2 regions of the Paenibacillus sp. FSL R7-0026 genome follow, and region 1 is predicted to be linked to the other one. Evidence: riboswitches for the same ligand, from Rfam matches in the RefSeq annotation. Region 1 holds a riboswitch; the other holds the start of a gene.
The links. A riboswitch is a leader RNA that binds a small molecule or an ion and turns the genes downstream of it on or off. The one in region 1 is predicted to bind glycine.
Positions count from the first base shown of each region.

Region 2: linked by a shared signal. The riboswitch ahead of gcvT (glycine cleavage system aminomethyltransferase GcvT) and the one ahead of sdaAB (L-serine ammonia-lyase, iron-sulfur-dependent subunit beta) in region 1 are both predicted to bind glycine.

Region 1 is NZ_JBBORG010000001.1:519,031-522,448, reverse strand. Features, by position in the region: gene MKY44_RS02525 (YhgE/Pip domain-containing protein) at 1-222, opposite strand, end outside; gene sdaAA (L-serine ammonia-lyase, iron-sulfur-dependent, subunit alpha) at 486-1,424, opposite strand; gene sdaAB (L-serine ammonia-lyase, iron-sulfur-dependent subunit beta) at 1,414-2,103, opposite strand; glycine riboswitch at 2,215-2,350, opposite strand; glycine riboswitch at 2,355-2,480, opposite strand; gene MKY44_RS02510 (phosphotransferase enzyme family protein) at 2,836-3,418, opposite strand, start outside.
Region 2 is NZ_JBBORG010000001.1:4,998,856-5,002,273, forward strand. Features, by position in the region: gene gcvH (glycine cleavage system protein GcvH) at 403-795, opposite strand; glycine riboswitch at 1,139-1,261, shown strand; glycine riboswitch at 1,265-1,366, shown strand; gene gcvT (glycine cleavage system aminomethyltransferase GcvT) at 1,584-2,720, shown strand; gene gcvPA (aminomethyl-transferring glycine dehydrogenase subunit GcvPA) at 2,717-3,418, shown strand, end outside.

The DNA of each region.
Region 1 (3,418 bases):
GAAATTCAGACCTGCCGCCAAAGACTTGGCCACCGGTTCAGCCGCTACCCCGTCTTCATTCACGATGGTGACAGCCAACTGAGTCATTCTTTCGTTAACCTGATCGTATCCACTAAGCCAGATGATATTAAAAAACACCTGGAACAGCACGGCCGTAATTAAACCTACAATGGTGGCTCCGTTTTTCAAAAACAGTAGACTCGTCTGGAAAATACCTTTCATTCTATCCATCTCCTTTAATTTTGTTTCGCTCTCATATATATCGTATCGATATATGACAGTAGTTAATATATCAATACGATATATATGTCGTCAATGTTTTTTTGTTTTTCTTCGTTGGAAAAAGACAAAAAAGCCGATACATCTCTTCACCAGGAAGGTTTGTATCGGCTTTTCGTATCAAGTAATGAGCTCTTCTTCACCTTTAATAATCAAGGCTCAAGGTTTCACGAGTTAGCGTTAGATTTAATTCATATCCATCCTATTTATGCCTTAGGTTCTACGTCATTTTCAGCAGGAGACTCCGGCTCAGGCTCGGCACGCTTTGCCTTTGGTTTAGCCAACTTCTGCATCATTTTGCGGCCGGTTGGCGTCTGGGCCAACCCGCCCTGGGCTGTCTCCCGGTGACGGCTAGGCATCGCACTGCCTACTTCCAGCATGACGTCGATGACTTCATCTGACGGAATAGCACTACGCACTCCGGCCAAGGCCATGTCAGCCGCAGCCAGCGCCGTAACTGCACCCAGTCCATTACGGACGATGCACGGAATTTCAACAAGGCCTGCCACCGGATCGCAGATAAGGCCCAGTGTATTTTTTAACGCCAAACCAACGGCATGAACGACCTGTTCCGGTGTACCTCCACGCAGTTCAACCATGGAACCCGCAGCCATGCCGATCGCGGAACCCACTTCCGCCTGACAGCCACCTTCGGCACCGGAGATAAATGAATTGTTGGCAATAACATAACCAATCGCTCCCGCACAGAACAACCCGTTCACCAAATGTTCGTCCGTCCAACCAAACCGCTCCTGTGAACTGATAAACACACCGGGGATAATGCCGCAGGAACCGGCTGTTGGTGTTGCCACGATCCGACCCATGGAGGCATTCACTTCAGATACACACAGGGCATACGCCATGGCAAGTGCGGAAGCATCTCCTGAACAAGTCTCACCTTTGCGAATGTACTCGGCCAATTTTTTACCGTCTCCACCTGTTAGTCCACTGCGTGATGTCGTATCTTCCGTTAACCCTTTGCGTACCGCTTCCTTCATCACCTGATAATATTCTGACATCTGCTGCACAACATCCGCTTCCGGTGTATTGGTCTCCTGAACTTGCTCCTCGATCATCAGCTGAGCAATGGTTTTGGATTCCGCTGTACAGATCGTATTCAGTTCGTGCAAATGTTTAAACCGCATCCGAATCAACTCCTCTCTTCAAATCTATGACACGAATGTCTAACACATGGTCCAGCTCCCTTAGACGCTTGAGCATATCAGGATTAGGCACACCGTCCATCTCCATCGCAGTCAGTGCTTCGCCATCACGGGCTTTCCGGTCCACCTGCATATAGCCGATGTTAACCCCCGATGAACTGATCGTGGACGTTACCGACGCAAGCACCCCTGCTTTGTCTGCATGTCGCAGAACGAGTGTCGGGAACTCACCACTAATCTGAACACGAAAATCATTCATCGAATGCACCGATACGCTTCCACCACCAATGGATGCACCAATCAAGGAGCAGGCACGTTCTCCATGCCACAACTCAATTTTGACCGTATTTGGATGAGGAGCAGGCAGGCCACTTGTATAAAACTCAACCTCCATGCCCGCTTCCTCTGCGTATTGCTCTGCATCCGGGATACGCGGATCGTCTGTGACATAATCCAGCAGACCGCCGATCAGTGCCAGATCTGTTCCGTGCCCCTGATACGTGTCAGCGAATGAACCGTACAACGTCAGCCGAGCACGATCTGGCGTACATCCTAGCCACTGTCGAGCAATTCTCCCTAACCTTGCCGCTCCAGCTGTATGTGAACTTGAAGGCCCCGTCATCGACGGACCAATAATTGAAAAAACATCTTTAAATCGCACTTGTAACCCTCCAATTGTATTCGTCATTTCCATCCAGAATCTGATCCACATTGTTCCTTATTTACTGAATGATGACATCAAAAAAGGACAGAAGAAGGCCTCAGGCCCTCTCTCTGTCCTCGATACCTGAGAGTTTCACGATCAGCAGTGTCTGATGACAAGGTGCATTGCCTGCGATTACAGACAAGTTCACCGGGCTGACTGATCATATACCCCTTGGGTGGCGCAGTTCGCGCACTCTCCAGAGTTGCGTCCAACGATGGTACATTTACCTGAGAGATTAACCACTGCGCCGGGTGCGCAGCAGCTTGCTCCTTCGGTGCCTGAACTACTAGCCATTTTGTTTGGCTAACCCAGGTCTCTCCCGCTCGTTATCATCCGCCGTATGGAACCATTCTGAGCTTATGTCAGAACAGTCATGGAAGTCATTCATTTCTTCTTCATTAAGATTAATCGACCGGAAGATCAGTGTCAACAAACTTGACGATTTCTTTGGGTGTATATCCATCATTTCCTATTGAACCAAGGAAAACCAGAATATTTTGTCAGCTTTCATTACATTAATGCGATAAAAAGATCTTTTAAACAGGTTATTTCGTTCTACTTCAATCAATGATGTGCTCACTACTATTTATGATATTGTCCACGAAACCGTTCGGGTATTCAGGCAACCATCTATTTTGAACCGCACTACTCAGTAGCCCATCCGAGTCTGCACATCTGGATTATAAATCACAGTTCGTAGAAGATGCTCTTGTTCTGTACATAAGGTCGGCAATACTTGCTGCATAGCTTCGGCATGCGATCTTTCATCCATTCGTGCCTCGACTCATTCGCCATCTGAAAGGCATAATAACCCAGTGTAAAGATCAACATGAACCCTTCCATTAATCGAATATCACGATCCGTCAGTGGCGCGATCTGTTGGGTATAACCGGATAAGAATATGTCACGTTCCTCCCGATTGAACATAAGTGCTGCCCCTCCGGCATCAAAAAGATAATAACCATAACCGTGTAGACAAAAATCAATCATGGAAATTCCCTGCTCCGTTATCAGCAGATTGTTGCGAGTAATATCCCCATGAATGATCCCCCATGTCCCTGCGTGATGCTGGTATGTTTCTAACTGCTCATTAATGTTCTCAAACGTCTCACGAAGCAGATCGAAGTCTTCCGTTGTAAAAATCCCCAGTCGGACGCCTTCCTCTAGCTGCCCTAGCATGACCAAGTTCTCATAGATGTTGCCATATGCCGGCCGCACCTTTGTTCGATCTGTCTGATTCTGCTCACGCCCATATTGATGAAGCATCTGC
Region 2 (3,418 bases), 4.5 Mb from region 1:
ATCAAGTGATTATGATTTATGAAAGGGGTATCATTTCTCCCCTGCTGTAATCCTAAGCGAGAATGCTCTCCTGTTCAATCAAATGAAAGCGTACTTTCGTCATGAACAATGATGACAACATTAGGTTATGTAATCGTTTTAATTGATGCATAATGGCTAAATCCATTGGTACACAAGGCTTTTCTTGCCTATGACTTTTATCATTTCCAGAATCATTTTCTAACCTATAGCTTGGTCCAATCAGGTGATTTACATCCACAATCTGCTTCAATCCACATTCAAAACCATTCTTGGAAAGCACAAAAAACCTGTGCAAGCATCCGGCTCACACAGGTCGAAACAATATGAAGCTCATTTCATTTGGTTATAAAATATATGTTAATAAGTACAAGTTCGTTGATGCTATTCTTCCGTATGTTTACGATATGCGTCTGCATTCATCAATGTAGACAATGCTGCTGTCAGATCTCCCTCAACACGGATCTCAATCATCCAGCCTTCCTCGTAAGGAGAGCTGTTCACAAGTTCAGGGGAGTCCTGCAACGAATCATTCACTGCAATAATTGAACCTGTGACGGGAGAGAACAAGTCCGACACCGTTTTGACCGATTCGATCGTTCCAATGCTGTCCTCTGCTTTTACATTGGTTTCAAGGTCAGGCAATTCCACAAACACAATGTCACCCAGCTGATGCTGCGCGAACTCGGTAATGCCAATACGTACAGTATCCTCCCCTACGGTTTGCACCCATTCGTGCTCTTCACTGTACAGGAAATCACTTTTCAATTCGCTCATCGATATCCGCCTCGCTTTTCATTAATGAGTACATGCGTTCTTTGACCTTAACCTTTTTCCCAGAACATAGCGTATGATATTTTTGAATCAAATGTCAAGATACCTCACAATTTATTTATTGAACACCTCTAAATCCTGTAACCGGATTACACTCTTTCTTCATATACTGGTGAATATTAGAATAGTAAGCGCAGTCTTTATAAATATACGAACGATAACATTAAAAATAAATTAAATATTCGGTTTTTAATCATTATCTATGATATCGTTCTTGACATCGGCAGTGGATTCACGTTTTAATGAGAGGAGTAAATGTGTTTATTGGACTATGTTATACCCGCGGATGAATGTAAAGGGAGAGATTACCCGTGACACCCGATTCGGGATGTACATGAGGTAACGCCGAAGGAGTAAACCACCGATAAGCGGGGGTGAATCTCTCAGGCAAAAGGACTTTTACGGGACGCAACTCTGGAGAGCATCTATTCGCCCTGAGCGGGCGTTATGATCACCCAAGGGGAAACCTGCTGCACTAATGCGGCGGGGTAACTCTCAGGTACAAGGGACAGAGCCTTAGAATACAGCGTGCTACTTGGCATGCCGATTCTTTGGCCTGTCCTTTTCCTTTTTCCCAAAAAACGAAAAACAGGATGTAGAACGGCGCTGCCATAGCTGCCCTTACCATACTTATGTGATGAAAATATCTAGCTGAAAATTTAAAAATACCCTGGTTCATTGATCCACGATTGTATATCCGGCCGGCTGACGGCCTATGACGAGGTGATTTGATGTCCGATTTGCTTAGAACACCACTCTTCCCACTGTATCAGCAATACGAAGGTGTACGGTGCATTGATTTTGGAGGCTGGGAGCTTCCGGTACAATTTAGCGGAATCCAGAAAGAACATGAAGCGGTACGCGAGCGTGCTGGACTGTTCGATGTATCCCATATGGGCGAATTCACAGTACAGGGTGAGCAGGCTGAAGCGTTTTTGCAACAAATGATGACCAATGATGTGACCACGCTGGTTCCCGGTCAAGCCCAGTACACCCTGATGTGTTATCCAGATGGCGGTGTGGTGGATGATCTGCTCGTGTATAAGCTGGAAGATCAGCATTATATGCTCGTCGTTAACGCCTCCAATATCGACAAGGATTGGGCATGGCTGCAAGAGCACTTGATCCCTGGCGTGAGCATGACCAATGATTCGGAGCAGACAGCGCTGCTCGCCTTGCAAGGTCCACTGGCTGTAGACATTATCGGGAAAGTTACAGATACGGATGTAAGCTCGATTGAACCGTTTCGTTTTGTGCAGGATGCCGAAGTATGTGGAGTAAAGTTGCTGTTGTCCCGTACCGGTTATACCGGTGAAGATGGCTTTGAACTATATGTTCCTGCAGACCAGGCTGCTGCGGTGTGGAATGGATTAATGCAAGCTGGTGAAGGTTACGGACTCGTACCAACCGGACTTGGTGCCCGGGATACGCTGCGCTTTGAAGCGAGGCTCCCCCTGTATGGACAGGAATTGTCGGCAACCATCTCTCCGCTCGAAGCTGGCGTTGGCATGTTTGTGAAGCTGAATGCCGGACCTTTCATCGGACACGAAGCCTTGTTACAGCAAAAAACTGACGGGCCTGCTCGCAAACTGGTCGGCATCGAAGTGCTGGAGCGTGGTATTCCTCGCCCCCACTATCCGATTTATGCCGACGGCGTACAGATTGGTGAAGTGACAACAGGCACGCAATCACCTACATTGAAGCGTAATCTGGGGCTTGCCCTCATCGACAGCAAATACGCTGCGCTGGGAACCCCGCTTGAGATTGAGATCCGCGGCAAGAAACTAAAAGCCGAGGTCGTGAAGACCCCTTTTCATAAACGGACACGTACGTCAAAGACACCTACTCAAGGAGCTGATCAAGCATGAGCAAGCACCGTTACATTCCCATGACCGAGCAAGATCAGAGCGCCATGCTCGCAACCATCGGTGTGGATACGCTGGAGGATCTGTTCCAGGACATTCCAAAAGAGATTCGTTATCAGGGCGAGCTGCCCGTGTCCTCCAAACTCGATGAATATGCGCTGACACGTCACATGTCCAAACAAGCTGGCGCCAACGCCAATTTCGAAACACACGCCAGCTTCCTCGGCGCAGGTATATACGATCATCATGTTCCTTCCGTCATCAATCATGTCATTTCCCGTTCCGAGTTCTACACTGCCTACACACCTTATCAGCCTGAGATCAGCCAAGGTGAACTACAGGCCATTTTCGAATTTCAATCCTACATCTGTGAATTAACCGGTATGGCTGTAGCCAATGCCAGTATGTATGACGGTGCAACAGCCTTTGCGGAAGCGGGTAATCTGGCCGCAGCAGCAACACGTCGCAAACAGCTTATCGTATCCCGTACCGTTCATCCGGAAGCCCGTCAGGTATTACAGGCATATGCGCACGGATTAAGTCTGGAGATTGTCGAGATTGGTTATAAGGATGGCGTCACTGATTGGGATGCCCTGCAAGCCGCCTTATCGGACGATACCGCTGCTGTCATGATCCAGAGCCCGAACTTCTTTGGTGCTGTGGAAAATGTGAAGCAGGCTGCCGACCTCGTGCATGCATAC